DNA from 2 places in the Streptomyces sp. NPDC037100 genome. Region 2 is predicted to be linked to the other one. Evidence: predicted binding sites of a transcription regulator. Region 2 holds the regulator's gene; the other holds the start of a gene.
The links. The regulator HspR, encoded in region 2, represses chaperone genes until heat shock. The targets are predictions, from matches to a motif close to TTGAGNNNNNNNNNCTCAA.
Positions count from the first base shown of each region.

Region 1 (11,013 bases), on a different contig from region 2:
GCAGGAGGTGGAAGTAGTTCGACGGCGACGTCGGCATGGCGACCGTCATGTTGTTCTGCGCGCACATCTGCAGGAAGCGCTCCGGGCGGGCCGAGGAGTGGTCCGGGCCCTGACCCTCGTAGCCGTGCGGCAGGAGCAGGACGACGCCGGAGGTCTGGGCCCACTTCTGCTCGGCCGACGAGATGAACTCGTCCACGACCGTCTGGGCGCCGTTGACGAAGTCGCCGAACTGCGCCTCCCACATCACGAGCGCCTCGGGGCGGGCCAGCGAGTAGCCGTACTCGAAGCCCATCGCCGCGTACTCGGAGAGGAGGGAGTTGTAGACGTTCAGCCGCGCCTGGTCCTCGGAGAGGTACTGCAGCGGCGTGTATTCGTCGCCCGTGCTGCGGTCGATGATGACCGCGTGGCGCTGGCCGAACGTACCGCGCTGCGAGTCCTGGCCGGCCAGGCGGACCGGGACGCCCTCCAGCAGGAGGGAACCGATCGCGAGGGTCTCGCCCATGCCCCAGTCGATCGTGCCGTCCTCGACCATCGACGCCCGGCGCTGCAGCTGCGGCAGCAGACGCGGGTGCACGGTGATGTGGTCGGGGATGTTGACCTGGGACTCGGCGATCCGCTTGACGACCTCCGTGGTCACCGCGGTGTTCACGGCGACCGGGAACTCGGCCTGCGGGTCCGAGGACTCGACCGTGCCCGGCTGGGACGTGGCCTCACGGACCTCCGTGAAGACCTTCTCCAGCTGGCCCTGGTAGTCCTGCAGCGCCTGCTCGGCCTCTTCCAGGGTGATGTCGCCGCGACCGATGAGGGACTCGGTGTAGAGCTTGCGCACCGAGCGCTTCTTGTCGATCAGGTCGTACATCAGCGGCTGGGTGAAGGCCGGGTTGTCCGACTCGTTGTGACCGCGGCGGCGGTAGCAGATGAGGTCGATCACCACGTCCTTGTTGAACGCCTGGCGGAACTCGAAGGCGAGCCGCGCGACGCGGACCACGGCCTCCGGGTCGTCGCCGTTCACGTGGAAGATCGGGGCCTCGATCATGCGGGCCACGTCCGTCGCGTACATGGAGGAACGCGAGGACTCGGGGGCCGCGGTGAAGCCGACCTGGTTGTTGATGACGATGTGGACCGTGCCGCCGGTGCGGTAGCCGCGCAGCTGCGACATGTTCAGGGTCTCGGCCACCACGCCCTGGCCCGCGAAGGCCGCGTCGCCGTGGATCGCCACCGGCAGGACGGTGAAGTCGGTGCCGCCCTTGTTGATGATGTCCTGCTTGGCGCGCGAGACGCCCTCCAGGACCGGGTCCACCGCCTCCAGGTGCGAGGGGTTCGCGACCAGGGAGACCTTGATCTGCTCGCCGTCGAGACCGGTGAAGGTGCCCTCGGCGCCCAGGTGGTACTTCACGTCACCGGAGCCGTGCATCGACTTCGGGTCGAGGTTGCCCTCGAACTCGCGGAAGATCTGGGCGTAGGACTTGCCGACGATGTTGGCGAGGACGTTCAGCCGGCCGCGGTGGGCCATGCCGATGACGACCTCGTCCAGGCGGGACTCGGCGGCCGAGTCCAGCACGGCGTCCAGCAGCGGGATGACGGACTCGCCGCCCTCCAGGGAGAAGCGCTTCTGGCCGACGTACTTCGTCTGCAGGAAGGTCTCGAAGGCCTCGGCAGCGTTCAGCCGGCGCAGGATGCGCAGCTGCTCCTCGCGCTCCGGCTTGGAGTGCGGGCGCTCCACGCGGTCCTGGATCCACTTGCGCTGCTTTGGGTCCTGGATGTGCATGAACTCGATGCCGGTGGTGCGGCAGTACGAGTCGCGCAGGACGCCGAGGATGTCGCGCAGCTTCATCATCGACTTGCCGGAGAAGCCGCCGACGGCGAACTCGCGCTCCAGGTCCCACAGGGTGAGCCCGTGCTCGGTGATGTCCAGGTCGGGGTGCTTGCGCTGCTGGTACTCCAGCGGGTCGGTGTCGGCCATGACGTGGCCGCGGACCCGGTAGGAGTGGATCAGCTCGAAGACGCGGGCGGCCTTGGTGACGTCGTCGTCGTGGGACGCGTCGATGTCCTTGAGCCAGCGGACCGGCTCGTAGGGGATGCGCAGCGCCTCGAAGACGTCGTCGTAGAAGCCGTTCTCACCGAGGAGGAGGTTCGCGACGATCCGCAGGAACTCGCCGGAGGCGGCGCCCTGGATGACCCGGTGGTCGTAGGTCGACGTGAGCGTCATGACCTTCGAGATGCCGAGCTTGTTCAGCGTGTCCTGGGACGTGCCCTGGAACTCGGCCGGGTAGTCCATGGAGCCGACGCCCATGATCACCGACTGGCCGGGCATCAGACGCGGCACGGAGTGGACGGTGCCGAGGCCGCCGGGGTTGGTCAGGGAGACCGTCACGCCGGTGAAGTCGTCCATGCCCAGCTTGCCGTCGCGGGCGCGGCGGACGATGTCCTCGTAGGCCTGCCAGAACTCGAAGAAGTTCAGCGTCTCGGCCTTCTTGATGCCCGCGACCACGAGCTGGCGGTCGCCGTTGGGCTTGACCAGGTCGATGGCGAGGCCGAAGTTGACGTGCTCCGGCTTGACCAGGGTCGGCTTGCCGTCCTTCTCCGCGAAGGAGTAGTTCATCGACGGCATGGCCTTGATGGCCTGCACCATCGCGTAGCCGATCAGGTGCGTGAAGGAGATCTTCCCGCCCCGGGCACGCTTCAGGTGGTTGTTGATGACGATGCGGTTGTCGAACAGCAGCTTCACCGGGACCGCGCGCACGGACGTGGCCGTGGGCACCTCCAGGGAGGCGTTCATGTTCTTGGCGACCGCGGCGGCGGGACCGCGCAGCACGATCTGCTCGGGGCCGGAGGGGGCCTGACCGTCCGCCTCGGCCTTCGGCTTCGCGGGCGCGGGCTTGGCCGCGGCCGGCTTGGCGGCGGCCGGAGCGGCCTTCGCCGGAGCGGGGGCCTGGGCCGGTGCCTGTGCGGCGGGCTTCGCCTGGGCCGGAGCCGGCGCGGCGGCGGGCTTCTCGGCCGCCGGGGCGGGGGCCTGGGCGGGAGCGGCCGGAGCGGCCGGAGCGGCCGCCTGAGCGGTGGTGGTCCCTGCGGCCCCCGCGGCCGCGGTACCCGCCGGAGCCGAGGCGGCAGCCGCCCCTGGCTTGTAGTCGGCGAAGAAGTCCCACCAGGCTCGGTCTACCGAATTCGGGTCCTGGAGGTACTGCTGATAGATCTCGTCGACGAGCCACTCGTTGGCACCGAACGACGCAGCAGGGTTCTTCCCCGCTTGGTCGGTGTCGGTCGAGATGCTCGAGTTACTGGGGGACTGTGGCGACACGGCGGCAACCGCCCTCTTCCGCTTCACAAGATGATGGACAGCGGGAATCAAGGCTACGCCCCCTGGAGGGGGTAGGTCAGGCCGGGCCCGTTCAACGTCGTGCACATCACATCTGGAACCGTGTTTCGGGGCTTGAAATGGCGGGAAACAAGCGTGGTTCCGCTTTATGAGACAAGAGCGAGGCAGGGCCCAGGGCGCCGATGGCGCGGGCCCGTGCCTGATCACACGTGTCCGTCAGCGCGGACGCCCGTGGATCTTGTGGCTCCGCTTCGAACTTTACGTCAACTTGGCACGGATGACAGTCCCGGAAGAGTGACAAGAATCCGGCAACCCCGCTCGGATTCGGCCACTCCGATCCGGCCCCCGTGCAGGTCCACGGCCCAGCGGGCGATGGCCAGGCCGAGGCCCGTGCCGCCGTCGCTGCCCGGCCCCTGCGGCCGCTTGGCGCTGCCGCGGTTGAACCGCTCGAAGACACGGTGCCACTCGGACTTCGGAATGCCGGGGCCCTCGTCCAGCACCTCCAGCTCCAGCGACTCCGGCAGGGCACCGCGCCGCGCCTTGACCGTCACCCGGCCGTGCGGCGGGCTGTGCTTGACCGCGTTGTCGATGAGATTGGCGACGACCTGGTGGATGCGCTCCGGGTCGGCGTGCGCGGTCAACTCCGGTGGATGGACGTCGAGGTGCAGATGGACGTCCGTACGGGTGTGACTGCCCGAGCCGGTGGCGATGCCCGCGCGTACGGAGGCGACCATGTTGGCCTCCTTCAGCACGCCGGACAGGTACGGCCACACCTCGAAGCGCCGCTGTTTCAGCGGTACGACGCCGTTGTCCAGGCGGGAGAGATCCAGCAGGGTCTCCACCAGCCGGCCGAGGCGCTCGGTCTGCTTCAGGGCCGTGCGCATGGTCTCCGGGTCGGCCTGCGTGACGCCGTCGACGATGTTCTCCAGCACCGCGCGCAGACCGGCGATGGGCGTGCGCAGCTCGTGCGAGACATTCGCCACGAGTTCCTTGCGCTGGCTGTCCTGTGCTTCCAGCTCGTCGGCCATGGCGTTGATCGTCACGGCCAGGTCGCCGAGCTCGTCACGGCGGTTCTCCCGCGTGCGGCGGGTGTAGTCGCCCTGCGAGATGGAGCGGGCCACCGCGGTCATCTCGTCCAGCGGTGCGGTGAGCGAATGGGCCACGAACTGCGTAATGAGGAGCGTGGCGATCATCGAGAAGACCGTGATGAAGCGCAGCTCCGTCTTGGTGTGCACCGCGATCACCGACAGGCCCGTGGTGATCAGCACCGAGATGACGACCAGCGCGCCCAGCTTGGTCTTGATCGAGAACGGGCTCACCCCGCCCCAGGGGTTCTCCCCGGGGTTTTTCCGTGCGGCCGGCCCGCCGCTCATGGCGTCGGGGTCTCCAGGGCGTAACCCACGCCGTGCACCGTGCGGATCCGCTCGGCGCCGATCTTCCGGCGCAGGGCCTTGATGTGGCTGTCGACCGTGCGGGTGCCGGAGGCGTCCGCCCAGTCCCAGACCTCGGCCAGCAGCTGCTCACGGGAGAGCACCGCGCGCGGGGTGTTGGCCAGGCACACCAGCAGATCGAACTCGGTGGGCGTGAGGTGGACGTCCTCGCTGCGCACCCGGACCCGGCGCTGTGCGTGGTCGATCTCCAGTTCGCCGAGGCGCAGGATGCCGGAGCGGGGGGTGGCCGCCGCGATGGCGGCCCGCTCCACCCGGCGCAGCAGGACATGCACGCGCGCCGCCAGCTCCCGCATCGAGAAGGGCTTGGTCATGTAGTCGTCGGCGCCGACACCGAGGCCGACCAGCATGTCGGTCTCGTCGTCGCGCGCGGTGAGCATCATCACCGGCACCGGGCGGGCGGCCTGCACGCGTCGGCAGACCTCCAGACCGTCGAAGCCGGGCAGCATGATGTCGAGGATCAGCAGGTCGGGCTGCCACGCCTCGGCCGTGTCGACCGCGGCCGGGCCGTCGCCCGCTGTTTGCACGAGGAATCCCTCGGCCCGCAGGCGGGTCGCGATGGCGTCCACGATCGTCGCGTCGTCCTCGACCACCAGGACCCGGCGCTGCGCGCCCGGAGTAGCCGTCGCCGAACCGTTGTGGGAGGTCTGTGTCTGCTCCATCGCCCGCCCCTGGGGTGTGCTTTCCGGAATCAGTGGGGTGATTCCTTCTGACTGGCTATGCCTGCGCATGGTTGCGATTGACGCTTGAATGATCGGCGTCAGGGGAGCAGCGTACGGGGAGTCAGTACGCCTTTGCTATCCAGGGCTGATGGCGAGGTGCACCACGTCCGGAACGCCCCGGGCAACCGGGATCTCTTCGGTACGCACCTGCTGGAACCCGGCATTCCGCAAGGTTTCTTCGAATTCCGGAGACGGCTGGGCGGACCAGACGGCCAGAACCCCGCCGGGTCTCAACACCCTTGCACAGCTTGCCAGTCCGGCCGCCCGGTACAGATTTCCGTTGCCTTCGGTGACGGTCCAGCCGGGTCCGTTGTCGATGTCGAGACACAGGGCGTCATATGTGTCGGATGTCTCATTGACGTGTGCGACGAGATCGGCCTCGACGATATGCGTGCGGGGGTCGGCCAAAGCCTGGGCGGAGAGCGCGGAGAGCGGGCCGTCGCGGTGCCACTCGACGATCGCGTGCTCGCGTTCCACCACTGTGATCCGTCCCCAGCGCGGGTCCGCGGCGGCGTGCGCGAGGGAGAAGCCGACGCCGAGCCCGCCGATCAGGACCTCGGGGCGGTCCCGGCCGGCCAGGGCGTCCAGTGCCGCGTCGACCAGCCGCCGCTCCGAGCGGCCGTCGGAGGTGTCCATCAGGAAACAGCCGTTGGCGATGATCTCCAGCCGGTCACCGTGCCGTCGCAGCACCACCTCACCGTGGGGGCCCTCGCGACGGTCCAGGACGTCGGGAATGTCGTAAGGGGTAGGCATGGGGGCATCCTGGCAGGGCAGAGGGGTGTGGTGCCTCGTATTTCCCCGGGCCCCCTGGGGGACTCGGGGCGATGCTTGCGGGTTGCTGTGCATCGGCTCCAGCGTGGCGCGGGTCACAGACAGCGCGGGGTCCGCCGCGAAGGCTGGGACCTGAGGGAAAGGAGCGCCTTTCGTGGAACGCCCCGCGCCGCCCCCCGAGACGGCCACACCGAAGCCGACGGGCGCGCCCGTCCAGGACGTGCCGGGGCTGCTGGACGGGGTGCCGCGGCAGCGGATCCCGCGCGAGACGGCAGGCGCGGCGCTGCGGGAACCCACTCCGGCGGCAGGGCCCCGGCGATCGCCGCGGCCCTGGCGGTTGCTGCCGACCCCCACCGGGACGCCGTTCACCTTCGGATACGCGGTCGTCCTCTGCCTCACCTCGCTGATCGCCGCCTACGCGGACCCGGCCCTGGTGCACGCCCTGCTCCAGGGCTCCAGCACGGATGTGACGCACCTTCTGCGGACGCCGGGGCTGGTGCTGATCGGCAGCGCGCTGTGGGTCGCGGGCGGGGTGACCTCGCCGTTCGCCATCGCCTTCGTACTGGCGCTGACGGCACTGGAGCGGCGGATCGGGGCCCTGCGCACGGCCGCTGTCTTCCTCCTCGGCCATGTACTGGCCACCCTCGCCACCGAGGTCCCCGTGGGCCTCGCGGTCCTGGCCGGTCACCTTCCGGACAGCTCCCTGCACCGCCTCGACTACGGCGTCAGCTTCGGCGTCGCCGCCGGTATCGGCGCCCTGGCCGGTCTGCTGCCGCGGTGGCAGCGTCTGCCGCTGCTGGCCGCGTTCGGCTGGATGCTGCTCCAGGACCTGCTCGCCTACGCCGACCCGATGACGAACTGGGGTCACCTCATCGCCTTGGGCATCGGAATCGTGGCCTGGCCGGCGGTCCGGCGGTGGTGCGCGACGCGCCTCGGCCCGGCCGGGGGCTGACCACGAGGGCCTTCAGGCCCCGGCGGAGGCCGGCGGGTCGTGCCTGGCGCTGGTCAGCGGGGCCACCATCTCCCAGCCCAACGCCTCGTAGAGCCCTCGGCCCGCGGGGGTGCCTGCCAGGACTCCGGTCCGCGCCCCCTGCCGGACGGCGGCGTTCTGCAAGGTCCGTACGACGAGGCTGCCCAGACCCTTGCGGCGGTGCTCGGGGGCCGTCTCGATCTGGTCGACGACAGCGGTCTCGCCCGTCGGTGTGACCTGTCCGCGGGCCGCCAGGGACCCGTCCGGCGCGGCCACCATCAGACGGGTCACTCCACCGCGCGACCACTCGCGCAGCCGGAAACCCTCGGGGACGGCCGGAGCGCCGTCCGCCTTCAGGGGGACCGTCATCAGGCAGCCGGGCTCGGGGTCGATCCACCAGGTGTCGTCCAGCCAGCCGGAGACCACCGACGGATCCCGGAAGGCCTTCAGCCATACACCCCGGCCGGTCACCCCGTCGGCCACCTTGCGGACGGTCGTCTCGTCGAGGCTCTCGCCCGTCGCGCCGAACACGTGCCGCGTGACGTGGCCGTACATCCCCATGTCGATGGTCCAGCCCCACGGCTCGGCCAGGGGTGGAGCGGCCCCGCGCGACACGACCCATCCGTTCACCCAGGCCTGCACGGTTCCGTCCATGTCGTCCCCCTGTAATGAGCGCGAATCCTGATCATCCCTTACCTGGGGACCTTACGCGCCCTCCGGCTCCCGGCGTCATGGGTGATCGCTGACAGCGAACAGTGGCTGGGGAACATCCGGCGCCGCTCAAGCATTGAGTCGGCATAGCTCAACTTGACTGCCGAAGGGGAGATCATGGCTGCTGAGTCCACGGCGTTCACACCGCTCACCCTGCCCGTGCTGCCGCTCGACGGCGAGGTCGTGCTGCCAGGGATGGTGGTCCCGCTGGACCTGAGCGATTCCGAGGTCCGTGCCGCGGTGGAGGCCGCTCAGGCCGCTGCCCGGTCAACGCCCGGAAAGCCCCGGGTACTCCTGGTGCCACGCATCGACGGGACCTACGCGAACACCGGTGTCCTCGGCACCGTCGAGCAGGTCGGCCGGCTCGCCGACGGCGACCCGGGCGCCCTGATCCGCGGCCGGGGCCGGGTGCGCATCGGCGCGGGGACCACGGGTCCCGGTGCCGCCCTCTGGGTGGAAGGCACCCAGGTCGACGAGACCGTGCCGGAGCCCCTGCCCGGGCATCTCGCCGAACTGATGAAGGAGTACAAGGCCCTCGCCACCGCCTGGCTGCGCAAGCGCGGCGCCTGGCAGGTCGTCGACCGGGTCCAGGCCATCGACGACGTCTCGGCGCTCGCCGACAACTCCGGCTACTCGCCGTTCCTCACCACCGACCAGAAGGTCGAACTGCTGGAGACCGCCGACCCGGTGGCCCGGCTGAAGCTCGCCACCCAGCAGTTGCGCGACCACCTCGCCGAGCAGGACGTGGCCGAGTCGATCGCCAAGGACGTCCAGGAGGGCGTCGACAAGCAGCAGCGCGAATTCCTGTTGCGGCGTCAGCTGGAAGCCGTCCGCAAGGAGTTGCGCGAGCTCAACGGTGAGCAGGGGGGCGAGGAGTCAGACGACTACCGCACCCGCGTGGAGGCCGCCGACCTGCCCGAGAAGGTCCGTGAGGCCGCGCTCAAGGAGGTCGACAAGCTGGAGCGGTCCTCCGACCAGTCGCCCGAGGGCTCCTGGATCCGCACCTGGCTCGACACGGTCCTGGAGATGCCGTGGAACGAGCGCACCGAGGACGCCTACGACATCCAGGGCGCCCAGGCCGTCCTCGACGCCGAGCACTCCGGCCTGGAGGACGTGAAGGAGCGGATCACCGAGTACCTGGCGGTGCGCAAGCGGCGCACCGAGCGAGGACTGGGCGTGGTCGGCGGGCGGCGCGGCGGTGCCGTGCTCGCGCTCGTCGGGCCGCCCGGCGTCGGCAAGACCAGCCTGGGCGAGTCCGTCGCCCACGCCATGGGCCGCAAGTTCGTCCGCGTCGCCCTCGGCGGCGTCCGCGACGAGGCCGAGATCCGCGGCCACCGGCGTACCTACGTCGGCGCGCTGCCGGGCCGGATCGTCCGGGCCGTCAAGGAGGCGGGCTCGATGAACCCGGTCGTGCTGCTCGACGAGATCGACAAGGTGGGCTCGGACTTCCGGGGCGACCCGGCCGCTGCCCTCCTCGAAGTGCTCGACCCGGCGCAGAACCACACCTTCCGGGACCACTACCTGGAGGTCGAGCTGGACCTGTCCGATGTCGTCTTCCTCGCGACCGCCAACGTCCTGGAGGCGATCCCGGAGGCACTGGCCGACCGGATGGAGATCGTCCGCCTGGACGGCTACACCGAGGACGAGAAGGTCGTCATCGCCCGTGACCACCTGCTCCCGCGCCAGCTGGAGCGGGCCGGACTCGGCGAGGACGAGGTGACCATCGACGAGGGCGCGCTGCGCAAGCTCGCCGGTGAGTACACCCGCGAGGCGGGTGTGCGCACCCTGGAGCGGTCCGTCGCACGGCTGCTGCGCAAGGTCGCCGCCCAGCACGAACTGGGCGAGCGGAAGCTGCCCTTCACCGTTCGGGACGAGGACCTGCGTGACCTGATCGGCCGGCCGCACCACGTGCCCGAGTCCGCTCAGGACCCGGCCGAGCGGCGCACGTCCGTCCCCGGCGTGGCGACCGGCCTCGCGGTGACCGGAGCGGGCGGTGACGTCCTGTACGTCGAGGCGTCCCTGGCCGACCCGGAGACGGGCGCGGCCGGGCTGACCCTGACCGGCCAGCTGGGCGACGTGATGAAGGAGTCCGCGCAGATCGCGCTGAGCTTCCTGCGCTCCCACGGCGCCGAGCTGGAACTGCCGGTGGGCGATCTGAAGGACCGGGGCGTGCACATCCACTTCCCGGCGGGCGCGGTCCCCAAGGACGGCCCGAGCGCGGGCATCACGATGACCACGGCCCTCGCGTCCCTGCTGTCCGGCCGGCTGGTCCGCACGGACGTGGCGATGACCGGCGAGGTCTCGCTGACCGGGCGGGTCCTGCCGATCGGCGGTGTGAAGCAGAAGCTGCTCGCCGCGCACCGGGCGGGGGTCACCACGGTGGTCATCCCCAAGCGCAACGAACCCGACCTGGACGACGTCCCGGCGGAGGTGCTGGACAAGCTCGACGTCCACGCCGTCACCGACGTCCGCCAGGTCCTGGAACTGGCGCTCGCGCCCGCGACGAACAGCGCGGCGCCGGAGGTTCCGGTCGCGGCGTGACGGGCGTGACCGGATAGGGAAGGCCCGGGTTCCTCGTGAGGGAGGCCCGGGCCTTCACCGTGTGGTGGCCCTGTGGACACGGACGCCCTGACCTGCGGAATACTTGCCGAACTGCGGTGATGGCGGCAGGTGGCGGAAAATTCAGGTACCGGCGTTCCACGACCGGGCGACGACCGAGGCAGGGGCTGACGTGCACGAGGGCGGCAACGACGACGGACACCGCGACGCCGGTGTGGCCGGAACCGGTGTGGATCAGCCCGCCTTCCTGGCGCTGGAGCGCGAGCTGACCGTGCTGCTGCGGCGCGCCCGGGCCAGCCAGGGTGAGATGGCCCGCGAGGTCCACCCCGACCTGGAGTCGTCCGCGTACGGCCTGCTCGTGCGGCTGGACGAGCACGGCAAGCAGCGGGCGACCGAGCTGGCCGCCTACATCGGGGTCGGCAAGGCGACGATGTCCCGCCAGCTGCGCGCCCTGGAGGAGCTCGGGCTGGTCGCGCGCGAGCCCGATCCCGCCGACGGACGCGCCTGGCTCGTCGC
Region 1 is NZ_JBVJSX010000002.1:133,202-144,214, reverse strand. Features, by position in the region: gene ACZ7EG_RS05755 (multifunctional oxoglutarate decarboxylase/oxoglutarate dehydrogenase thiamine pyrophosphate-binding subunit/dihydrolipoyllysine-residue succinyltransferase subunit) at 1-3,298, opposite strand, end outside; gene ACZ7EG_RS05750 (sensor histidine kinase) at 3,580-4,689, opposite strand; gene ACZ7EG_RS05745 (response regulator transcription factor) at 4,686-5,426, opposite strand; gene ACZ7EG_RS05740 (spermine/spermidine synthase domain-containing protein) at 5,562-6,239, opposite strand; gene ACZ7EG_RS05735 (rhomboid-like protein) at 6,412-7,209, shown strand; gene ACZ7EG_RS05730 (GNAT family N-acetyltransferase) at 7,222-7,881, opposite strand; gene lon (endopeptidase La) at 8,056-10,479, shown strand; gene ACZ7EG_RS05720 (MarR family winged helix-turn-helix transcriptional regulator) at 10,670-11,013, shown strand, end outside.
Region 1: lon (endopeptidase La) is a predicted target of HspR. The motif match lies at 8,015-8,033, and genes of this name have one in related genera.

Region 2 (11,013 bases):
GTTGTCGGTCCGGGTTCCGGCCGGGACCGGCTGGCCCAGCTTGAAATACCGGACGAACTGGCCGATCGCGCGTGCGAGCAGCGCGACGCCGACCACGGTCAGTACCAGCGACACGATGATCGCGGCGAGTTGCATGGGGGCTCCTCGGGCCTGCGAGGGGTTTCGTCGGGTGACCTGTCGTTATTCCAGGTTCCCCGAAATTACTAAGCGGTAACTTATGCAGTCCGTCTGAGACTACCCTCATCCTCCGCCGCACTGTAGCCGGGTGGGCAGTGATCTGAATCGCTGAGGGTTGCCTCAGGAGCGGACCGGATCCGGTCGCGACCCTGATGTGTGTCGTCGCGCATCCCGTCGTACATCCCGTCGTGAATCTCGTCGTACATCCCGTCGTGTTATTCATACCGAAATGTCATAGTCCCGCCTAACTTGTATCCGTGCTCTACGGGATCACCGCCGCCGCCACCGCCCTCGTCCTCACCGCTGTGTTCGCCGCCGCCCTGCGGGTCCCCGCGCTGCGGCTGCGACTGGTCGAGCGGCGCCGGCAGCGGGACGTGCCGCTGTCCGGGGGTCTGGCCGTCGTGCTCGTCACCGGGCTGGTCGTGGGGGGCGGCGACTGGCTGGGGGTCGCGCCGTCCGCCGACGGGACGCGGGGGGTGCTCCTCGCCGCGGGTGCCGTCGCCCTGCTCGGGCTCGCCGGTGACGTGTGGCGGCTGCGGCGGCGGGTACTGGCCGCCGGTACGGCCGTGGCGGCCGCGTGTGTCGTGCCGTACGGCGAGACGGGGGTGGGGACCGGATTGCTGGCCGTCGTGTGGGTCGTGGCGGTGGTGTTCGGGTTCCGGGGGCTCGATCACGCCGACGGGCTGGCGGGTACGGTCGGAGTGGTCGCCGCCTTCGGGGCGGCGGCCTGTGCGGCCGTCGAGGTGATGGACGGGATCGCGGGGCTGATGAGCGTGCTGGCCGCCGCGCTGACCGGCTTCCTTCTTCACAACTGGCATCCCGCGCGGGTGGCGCTGGGCGGCTGCGGGGCCATGGCCGCGGGGTTCGTGATCGCCGTGGGGACGGTGTACGCCCGGGCCGGGTTCGGGGTAGGGGAGAGCGCGGGTGTCCTGTTCGCGCTGACCGCGGTGGTGGCCGCCGATGTCGTCCTCGTGCTGGCATCGCGGCGGCTGGGCGGACGGAGTGTCACGCGCAGCGGGCCCGACCATCTCGCGCACCGGCTGCGGCGGCTCGGGCTGACCGCGCCGGGGGCGAGTCTGCTGCTGGGGATCGGGGCGTTGTCCGGGATGCTCGTCGGGGTACTCGCGCATGCCGACTGGATCGGGGCGGGCGCCCTGTGGTGGGTGGCGGGAGGGACGCTCGTGGTGGTGTTCACTCTCTCGCGTGTCCCTGTGTACGGCCCCCGACGCAGCGTATCGACGCAGGTCAGAGCGCCATTGCGCGTAAGGAACGGATAAGAGTTGAGCCTGCCCGACTCAGCTCTGTTGACCGGTGGGGAGCCGTCGTGCACACTTGAGTCCGTTCCACTCAAGTCAGCTGGAGGAATCAACCATGGCACGTGCGGTCGGCATCGACCTGGGCACGACTAACTCCGTCGTCAGCGTTCTGGAGGGCGGCGAGCCCACCGTCATCACCAACGCCGAGGGCGCCAGGACCACGCCGTCCGTCGTCGCCTTCGCCAAGAACGGTGAGGTGCTCGTCGGAGAGGTGGCCAAGCGCCAGGCGGTCACGAACGTGGACCGGACCATCCGCTCCGTCAAGCGTCACATGGGCACCGACTGGAAGATCGAGCTGGACGGGAAGCCCTTCAACCCGCAGCAGATCAGCGCCTTCGTGCTCCAGAAGCTCAAGCGTGACGCCGAGGCCTACCTGGGCGAGAAGGTGACCGACGCGGTCATCACCGTCCCGGCGTACTTCAACGACTCCGAGCGTCAGGCCACGAAGGAGGCCGGCGAGATCGCCGGTCTGAACGTGCTGCGCATCGTCAACGAGCCGACCGCGGCCGCCCTGGCGTACGGCCTCGACAAGGACGACCAGACCATCCTGGTCTTCGACCTCGGTGGCGGTACGTTCGACGTCTCGCTGCTGGAGATCGGCGACGGTGTCGTCGAGGTGAAGGCCACCAACGGTGACAACCACCTCGGTGGTGACGACTGGGACCAGCGCGTCGTCGACTACCTCGTCCAGCAGTTCCAGTCCGGCCACGGCGTGGACCTGGGCAAGGACAAGATGGCCCTGCAGCGTCTGCGCGAGGCCGCCGAGAAGGCGAAGATCGAGCTGTCCTCGTCCACCGAGACCTCGATCAACCTGCCCTACATCACCGCCTCCGCCGAGGGTCCCCTGCACCTCGACGAGAAGCTCACCCGCGCCCAGTTCCAGCAGCTGACCGCGGACCTCCTGGAGCGCTGCAAGACGCCGTTCCACAACGTCATCAAGGACGCCGGCATCTCCATCAGCGAGATCGACCACGTCGTCCTGGTCGGCGGCTCCACCCGTATGCCCGCCGTCGCCGAGCTCGTCAAGGAGCTGACCGGCGGCAAGGACGCCAACAAGGGCGTCAACCCGGACGAGGTCGTCGCCATCGGCGCCGCCCTGCAGGCCGGTGTCCTCAAGGGCGAGGTCAAGGACGTCCTGCTCCTCGACGTCACCCCGCTGTCCCTCGGCATCGAGACCAAGGGCGGCATCATGACCAAGCTCATCGAGCGGAACACGACGATCCCGACCAAGCGGTCCGAGATCTTCACCACCGCCGAGGACAACCAGCCGTCCGTGCAGATCCAGGTCTACCAGGGTGAGCGCGAGATCGCGGCGTACAACAAGAAGCTCGGGATGTTCGAGCTGACCGGTCTGCCGCCGGCGCCCCGCGGCGTCCCGCAGATCGAGGTGTCCTTCGACATCGACGCCAACGGCATCATGCACGTGACCGCCAAGGACCTGGGCACGGGCAAGGAGCAGAAGATGACCGTCACCGGCGGCTCCTCGCTGCCGAAGGACGAGGTCGACCGCATGCGCCAGGAGGCCGAGCAGTACGCGGAGGAGGACCACAAGCGCCGCGAGGCCGCCGAGTCCCGCAACCAGGGCGAGCAGCTCGTCTACCAGACCGAGAAGTTCCTCAAGGACAACGAGGACAAGGTCCCGGGCGACATCAAGACCGAGGTCGAGGAAGCCGTCGCCGAGCTGAAGGAAAAGCTCAAGGGCGAGGACTCCACCGAGATCCGCACCGCCACCGAGAAGGTCGCGGCCGTCTCGCAGAAGCTCGGCCAGGCCATGTACGCGGACGCGGGTGCGGCCCAGGCCGCCGGTGGCCCCGCGGGTGACGCCGGTGACGCCGGTGGTGCCAAGGCCGCTGACGACGACGTCGTCGACGCCGAGATCGTCGACGAGGACCGGAAGGACGGTGCCGCGTGACGGAGGAGACCCCGGGCTTCGACGAGCAGCAGTCGCAGCAGCCCGACGTCCCTTCCGGCGCCACCTCCGAAGACGCCGAGCCGAAGGCCGCCTCCCCCTCCGCGGAGGAGGGGGCGGCCCCGGCCGGGGACACGGGCCAGGACGTGGCTCTGGTGGCCCAGCTGGACCAGGCCCGCACCGCGCTCAGTGAGCGCACGGCGGACCTCCAGCGCCTCCAGGCCGAGTTCCAGAACTACCGCCGCCGGGTCGAGCGCGACCGGATCGCGGTCAAGGAGATCGCCATCGCGAACCTCCTGATCGAGCTCCTGCCCGTGCTCGACGACATCGGCCGCGCGCGCGAACACGGCGAGCTGGTCGGCGGCTTCAAGTCCGTCGCCGAGTCGCTGGAGAGCACCGCGGCGAAGATGGGCCTGCAGCAGTTCGGCAAGGAGGGCGAGCCCTTCGACCCGACGATCCACGAAGCCCTGATGCACAGCTACGCGCCGGACGTCACCGAGACGACGTGCGTGGCGATTCTGCAGCCCGGGTACCGGATCGGCGAGCGCACCATCCGCCCCGCGCGGGTGGCCGTGGCCGAACCCCAGCCGGGGGCGCAGACGGTCAAGGCGGACGAGTCCGCCGACGCCGACGACAAGGAGAGCGGTGGCCCGGACGAGGGCTGACGTCATAGACGAAGGGAAGGAGGGGCGTCGAGGATGAGCACCAAGGACTTCATCGAGAAGGACTACTACAAGGTCCTCGGCGTCCCCAAGGACGCCACCGAGGCCGAGATCAAGAAGGCGTACCGGAAGCTCGCCCGCGAGAACCACCCGGACGCCAACAAGGGAAACGTCAAGGCGGAGGAGCGCTTCAAGGAGATCTCCGAGGCCAACGACATCCTCGGCGACCCCAAGAAGCGCAAGGAGTACGACGACGCGCGCGCCCTCTTCGGCAACGGCGGCTTCCGCCCGGGGCCGGGCGGCGCGGGCGGCTCGTTCAACTTCGACCTGGGCGACCTCTTCGGAGGCGGCGCCCAGGGCGGCGGCCAGGGGGCCGGCGGCTTCGGCGGCGGTCTCGGTGACGTTTTCGGGGGCCTGTTCAACCGCGGCGGTGCGGGCGGTCCGGGGACGCGTGCGCACCCCCGGCGCGGCCAGGACATCGAGTCAGAGGTCACGCTCAGCTTCACGGAGGCGATCGAGGGCGCGACCGTCCCGCTGCGGATGTCGTCGCAGTCTCCCTGCAAGGCCTGTTCCGGCACCGGCGACAAGAACGGCACGCCGCGCGTGTGCCCGACCTGCGTCGGCACCGGGCAGGTCGCCCGGGGCAGCGGCGGCGGCTTCTCCCTGACCGACCCCTGCCCGGACTGCAAGGGCCGCGGCCTGATCGCGGAGAACGCCTGCGAGGTCTGCAAGGGCAGCGGCCGGGCCAAGTCCTCGCGGACCATGCAGGTGCGCATCCCCGCGGGCGTCAGCGACGGCCAGCGGATCAGGCTGCGCGGCAAGGGCGCGCCGGGCGAGCGCGGCGGGCCGGCGGGCGACCTCTATGTGGTCGTGCACGTCGACTCCCACCCGGTGTTCGGCCGCAAGGAGGACAACCTCACGGTCACCGTCCCGGTGACCTTCGCCGAGGCGGCCCTCGGCGGCGAGGTGCGGGTGCCCACCCTGGGCGGCCCGCCCGTCACGCTGAAGCTGCCGCCGGGCACGCCCAACGGGCGTACCATGCGCGCCCGGGGCAAGGGCGCGGTCCGCAAGGACGGCACCCGCGGCGACCTCCTGGTCACCGTGGAGGTGAGTGTTCCGAAGGACCTGTCGGGGAAGGCTCGTGACGCACTCGAGGCGTACCGAGAGGCGACCGCGGGTGAGGATCCGCGGGCGGATCTGTTCCAGGCCGCGAAGGGAGCATGAGTCAGATGGACGGTCGTCGGCGCAATCCGTATGAACTGACCGAGGAAACCCCGGTCTACGTCATCTCGGTGGCGGCCCAGCTGTCCGGCCTGCACCCGCAGACCCTGCGCCAGTACGACCGGCTGGGTCTGGTCTCCCCGGACCGTACCGCCGGCCGGGGCCGCCGCTACTCGGCCCGTGACATCGAACTGCTGCGCACCGTCCAGCAGTTGTCGCAGGACGAGGGCATCAACCTGGCCGGTATCAAGCGCATCATCGAACTGGAGAACCAGGTCGCCGCGCTCCAGGCCCGGGTCGCCGAGATGCAGGACGCGCTCGACGGCGCGGCGGCGGCGATGCGCCAGCGCGAGGCGGCGGTGCACGCGTCGTACCGCCGCGACCTGGTGCCGTACCAGGAGGTGCAGCAGACCAGCGCGCTGGTGGTGTGGCGGCCGAAGCGGCAGCAGCAGTCCGACTGACGCGCGTACACAGGTGAAGGGGCCGGGAGTTGACTCCCGGTCCTTTTCGCGTGCTTTGTAGGTCTTGCCCTGGTTTCGCTGGGCCTCCCGTGGATGACCGGGGGGTGCGCACCACTTGAAGGTGATTCCGCAGAGTCTCCACAACGCTTGCGGAGCGTGGTGTTGTCATCTCGTTAAGTGGTTCCGCTTGACCTGGGGGGGCGCCTCCGCGTTGGCTTTTGAGTCACATGGGCCGCAAAGCTGTGCCCACGTCCGAATCACACGCGAAGTGAGCCCCCGCATGCGTCGTCGTATCTCCATGTCCGTGGCCGTGGCCACGCTGTCCGTCACGCTCGCCGGCTGCGGCGTGCTCAACGCGACGGGGAGCAGTGACGACGCGAGCCCGACCAAGGGCAACGACATCACCGTGGGTCTGCTGCTGCCGGAGAAGGCGAACACGCGCTACGAGAGCTTCGACTACCCGATCATCAAGAGGAAGATCGAGTCGCTCACCAACGACAAGGGCCGCGTCGAGTACGCCAACGCCGAGGCGAGCGCGGACAAGCAGGCGAGCCAGCTGCAGCAGATGATCGACGACCGGGTCGACGTGATCCTGCTGGACGCCGTCGACGCGAAGGCCATCGCGAGCGGCGTGGAGAAGGCCAAGGAGGCCGGCATTCCGGTCATCGCCTACGACCGACTGGCCGAGGGCCCGATCGACGCGTACATCTCCTTCGACAACGAGCTGGTGGGCGAGGTCCAGGGCCGCTCCCTGCTGGAGGCCATCGGGGAGAAGGCGAGCCTCTCCGACAAGATAGTCATGATGAACGGCTCGTCCACCGACCCGAACGCCAAGCAGTTCAAGGCGGGCGCGATGTCCGAGCTGAACGGCAAGGTGACCATCGCCCAGTCCTTCGACACCAAGGACTGGAAGCCGGAGAACGCCGAGGCCAACATGGCCGAGGCGATCGCGAAGATCGGCAAGGGTGACATCGACGCCGTCTACTCCGCCAACGACGGCATGGCGGGCGGCATCGTCAACGCGCTGAAGGCCGCGGGCGTGACCAAGCTGCCGCCCATCACCGGCCAGGACGCGGAACTGCCCGCGGTGCAGCGGATCATCACCGGTGAGCAGTACATGAGCGTCTACAAGTCGTACCCGCAGGAGGCGGAGAACGCCGCGGAGATGGCCGTGGCCAAGGTCCAGGGCCGCGACATCCAGTTCGCCGCCCTCACCCGCGACAGGGTCGACAGCCCGACCGACAAGGGCATTCCCGCGCAGCTCGTGCCGGTGGTCGCCCTGACGAGGGAGAACATCAAGGACACGGTGGTCGCGGAGGACATCTACAAGCTGTCGGACATCTGCACGGCCGAGTACAAGGCGGCGTGCCGGGCCATCGGCCTGAAGTAGCCGTGCGGCGAGCCGGGTTCACCACCCCTGGCCCTCCGCTTCGACCGGACCTGGGACCGGACCCGCGACCGGACGAACCGAGGCCGGAGACACCGGTGTGTACCGGTGGTTTCCGGCGGTCGTCGCGCGGGGAGCCGTGTTGCGGAGCACGTTCGGTCCGCGCATAGTTGCGCTGCGGAAGACGGCGGAACCGGGGGTGGGATGGGCGATGGCCGGGCACGGGGTGGATGAGCATCCCCATGGTGCCGACCGACTGTGCGACGCCGGGGATCGTGTGTATTCCCGGGCCGTACGGCGCGGCCGGGTGCCGCGCCGGGACGCCGAACCGGTGCCCTGCCTGCTGGAACTCGCCCTGCTGCACCCGGATCCCGACGACATGGACTGGCTGGTGCCGACCTCCCCGCAGGAGGTCATGACCCGGCTGCTGCGCGGGATGTACGACGAGGTCAGCGCGAGCCGACGGCGGGTGGGTTCGGCTGTCGCGGCCGTCGAGTGGTACGCCGGGCTGGGCCACCGGGTGCGGCCGGCCGCGTCGGCGGCGGAGGGCCCGGCGATCCGGGTCCTGGACGGACTCGCCCGGATCCAGGCCGCGATGGACGAGGCGACCCAGGCGTGCACGGCCGAGGTCATCACCGTCCAGCCCGGCGGCATCCGCCGGGAGGCCGAGCTCTCCGAGGGGCTGCACCGGGCGCTGGCGCTGCGCGGCCGGGGCGTGCGGATGCGGGACCTGTACACCCATGTCGCCCGGCACGGGCAGGGGTTGCTGAACTATCTGGAGCTGATGGGCGACGCGGTGGAGGCGCGCACGCTGGACGAGGTGATCGACCGGCTGATCCTCTTCGACCGGACGGTGGCGTTCATCCCCGCCAACTCCGACCGCACCATGGCCCTGGAGCTACGGCATCCGGCGATCGTCGAGTACCTCCTCACGGTTTTCGAACGGCTGTGGCGCCTCGCCATCCCCCTCACGGCCCCGCTGCCCGACACCGGCATCGAGGGCATCTCCCACCGGGAGCAGTCGATCGCGGCGCTGCTGGCGGAGGGGCATCAGGACGCCGTCATCGCGGAACGGCTGGGCATAAGCGTCCGGACCTGCCGGGCGCACATCGCGCGGCTCTCGGAGACGCTGGGGGCGGCCAGCCGTACCCAACTCGGCGTGCGCATCGCCCAGGCGGGCCTCGACGGCCCGCCCCCCTCAGCCGCGTCCCCGTCCCCGTCCCTCAGCGCCCCCGATCAAGGATCCCGGACTGCCCGATGAGGTACCCGAGCTGCGCCCTGCTCTGACTGCCCAGAGTCGCGGCGAGCTTGGCGATGTGAACGCGCGCGGTACGGATGTTCATCCCCAGCCGGTCGGCTATCACGGCGTCGGTGTGGCCCTCGACGAGGAGGGCGGCTATCGCGTGCTGGCGGGGGGTGATGCCGTTGTGGGAGGGCTGGGGGGCGGCCGTCGGGTGCATGGGGGTGGCGAGGCGCCACAGGCGGTCGAACGTGGTGACCAGGTGGTCCACGAGCGCCGGGTGCCGGATCTCCAGCGCGAGTTTGCCGTCCTTGTCGGCCGGGATGAAGGCCACGGCGCGGTCGATGGCGATGAGGCGGTCGGGCACTTCGTCCAGTGAGCGCACCTCGATGTCGCCCTTCAACCGCTCGCACCGGGCGGCGATGGTCGGGAAATGGCGCAGCGTATGCGGGTAGAGCGTGCGTATCCTGCAGCCTCGGTCCAGCGCAGCCTGGTCGCGGCCGAGCGAGGCAGCGTCGGCGGCCTGACCGCGTGCCCCGGTGAGTCCGGCGCGGGGCTGGATGGTGACCAGTTCCTCGGAGGCCTCGGCCATGGCGTCGGTGATGGCCCGGTTGATCCGCTCCGTGCCGGTGAGCAGCCGGATCATGGGGGTCTCGGTGGCAGCGGTCCCCTGCCCGGCGACCCGCATGAGGTGACCGAACGTCTCGGCCAGCCGTGCCTCACGCCGCCGTTCGGTCGCGATCCGTTCTTCGGAGCTGCGCAGCAGCCGGTGCAGTGCGACGACCGGGGCCACGGGTTCCAGACGGGTGGGGTCGTCGAGGGCGGGGTGCAGCAGGCCGAGGTCGACGAGGCACGGGGCCGATTGGGCTTCTCCGGCCGGTAATTGCCCTTCGCGCAGTGCCCGCTCGTACAGGTCCGTGCCCGCGGAACACAGGTCGCCCGTGCCGTGCTCCGGATGCGGTGCGCTCACTGGGCCGCACCCGCCCGTTCCAGGATGCCGGACTGCGCGATGAGATAGCCCAGTTGGGCGCGGCTCCCGCTGCCCAGAGCCGACGCCAGCTTGGCGATATGGGCCCGGCAGGTGCGGACGTTCATGCCCAGGCGGCGGGCGATGGCCTCGTCGACATGACCCTCGACCAGGAGCTTGGCGATGGAGTGCTGAATCTCCGTGATGCCGTCGGGGGCGGTTTCGTAGGGGGCGCCGGCGCTCAACGGGACGGCTCGGTCCCACATGAACTCGAAGACCTTGATCAGGTAGGAGACGAGCCCGGGATGACGGAGCTCGAGAGCGACCTTCTGGTCGTCGCGCGTGGGGATGAAGGCGACCGTCTCGTCGCAGATGATGAGCCGTTCGACCAGTCCGTCGATGGTCCGGTGTTCCACCTTGCCGTCGGGGAACTGGCCGGCGTAGGTGAGCCTCTCGGGGTTGTACCGCGCCGTGTGCGGATACAGCGTCCGTATGCGCACACCACGTTCGATCAGCGGCCGGTCGCGTTCCAGCCCCTGGATCAGGCTGCGTTCGGGCCGATGACCGCTCGGCTGGATCGTGAGCATCTCGGTCTGGCACTGGGCCGTTGCCAGGTTGAGCGCCGCGTTGATGCGCTCGCTGCCCTCCAGGACCGTGATCGAGTCGCTGCTGGTCGTGGCCTGTGCGCTGAGCGCCATGAAAGGGGCGAAGGTGTCGGACAGTTCGATCGACACGCGCCTGCGCTCGGTGATCTCGTTCTCGATGGGATTGAGCCGCTGGGCGAGTGCCACAGCCGGGGGGATGGGGCGCAGCCAGTCCGGGTCGTCGGGGTCCGGGTGGAGAAGGGCGAACTCCATCAGGCAGGGCGCCGCTTCCACGTCCGCTCGCAGAACGCGTCCCGCACGCAGGGCGTTCGCGTAAAGTCGGCCACCTTCCTCGCACATCTCGGTCACCACATGGGGATGTGTCACCTTGGTCCGATTCGTTGTCAAATCTCCACCCCCCAGGGTCCTGAACATGCAGGAACATGATGCATTGATTCTGTGGCCATGACGTGCCCGAATGAGCCATCGTCGTATTCGACGGGGGAAGAGGGGACCTTCAAGTGAGGACGAAGCCGACTATGCGTAACAGAATGCTTCGCTTGGGGCTTGTCGCCGCCTTCTCTGCCGTCGTGGCCTTCGGAACCGTGAGTGGCCTGTCGGGCACGAACGGCGATGACCGGGCGGACAGTGTCTGGCCGGCGGCTGCCAAGAGTCATGTTCTGGCCGACAGCGTGTGGCCGGCGGCGGCCCAGTCCGCGGTGGCCACTGCAGACGGAGCCGGGAGCTGACGTGACCACTCCACCCGACGACCGCTCCTTCCGTCGTGAAATGGCCACCGCCTACCGCTCCGGCTGGCACTTCATCGACCTGGTCACCGCCATCCCCCACAGCGGTGACTCGTTGATGGTGACCGTTTTCGGCGAGCCGGTGGTCGTCACGCGGGACGACGACGAGGACGTACGGGCCTACCGGTGTCTGCGGCGGCCTCGGGGGGCGCCGCAGCCAGTGCGATGTGCCGTACGGTACGGAATGATCTTTGTGAACCTGGACCAACGGGACCACCGGCAGGTGGAGGCCGACGCTCCCGCCCCGAGGACCATCTCTGCCACCCCCCGCAGTGCCTGACGC
Region 2 is NZ_JBVJSX010000003.1:611,810-622,822, forward strand. Features, by position in the region: gene ACZ7EG_RS12810 ((Fe-S)-binding protein) at 1-135, opposite strand, end outside; gene ACZ7EG_RS12815 (MraY family glycosyltransferase) at 435-1,454, shown strand; gene dnaK (molecular chaperone DnaK) at 1,549-3,405, shown strand; gene grpE (nucleotide exchange factor GrpE) at 3,402-4,067, shown strand; gene dnaJ (molecular chaperone DnaJ) at 4,101-5,288, shown strand; gene ACZ7EG_RS12835 (heat shock protein transcriptional repressor HspR) at 5,294-5,746, shown strand; gene ACZ7EG_RS12840 (sugar ABC transporter substrate-binding protein) at 6,027-7,136, shown strand; gene ACZ7EG_RS12845 (helix-turn-helix transcriptional regulator) at 7,345-8,394, shown strand; gene ACZ7EG_RS12850 (helix-turn-helix transcriptional regulator) at 8,357-9,343, opposite strand; gene ACZ7EG_RS12855 (helix-turn-helix transcriptional regulator) at 9,340-10,359, opposite strand; gene ACZ7EG_RS12860 (Rieske (2Fe-2S) protein) at 10,714-11,010, shown strand.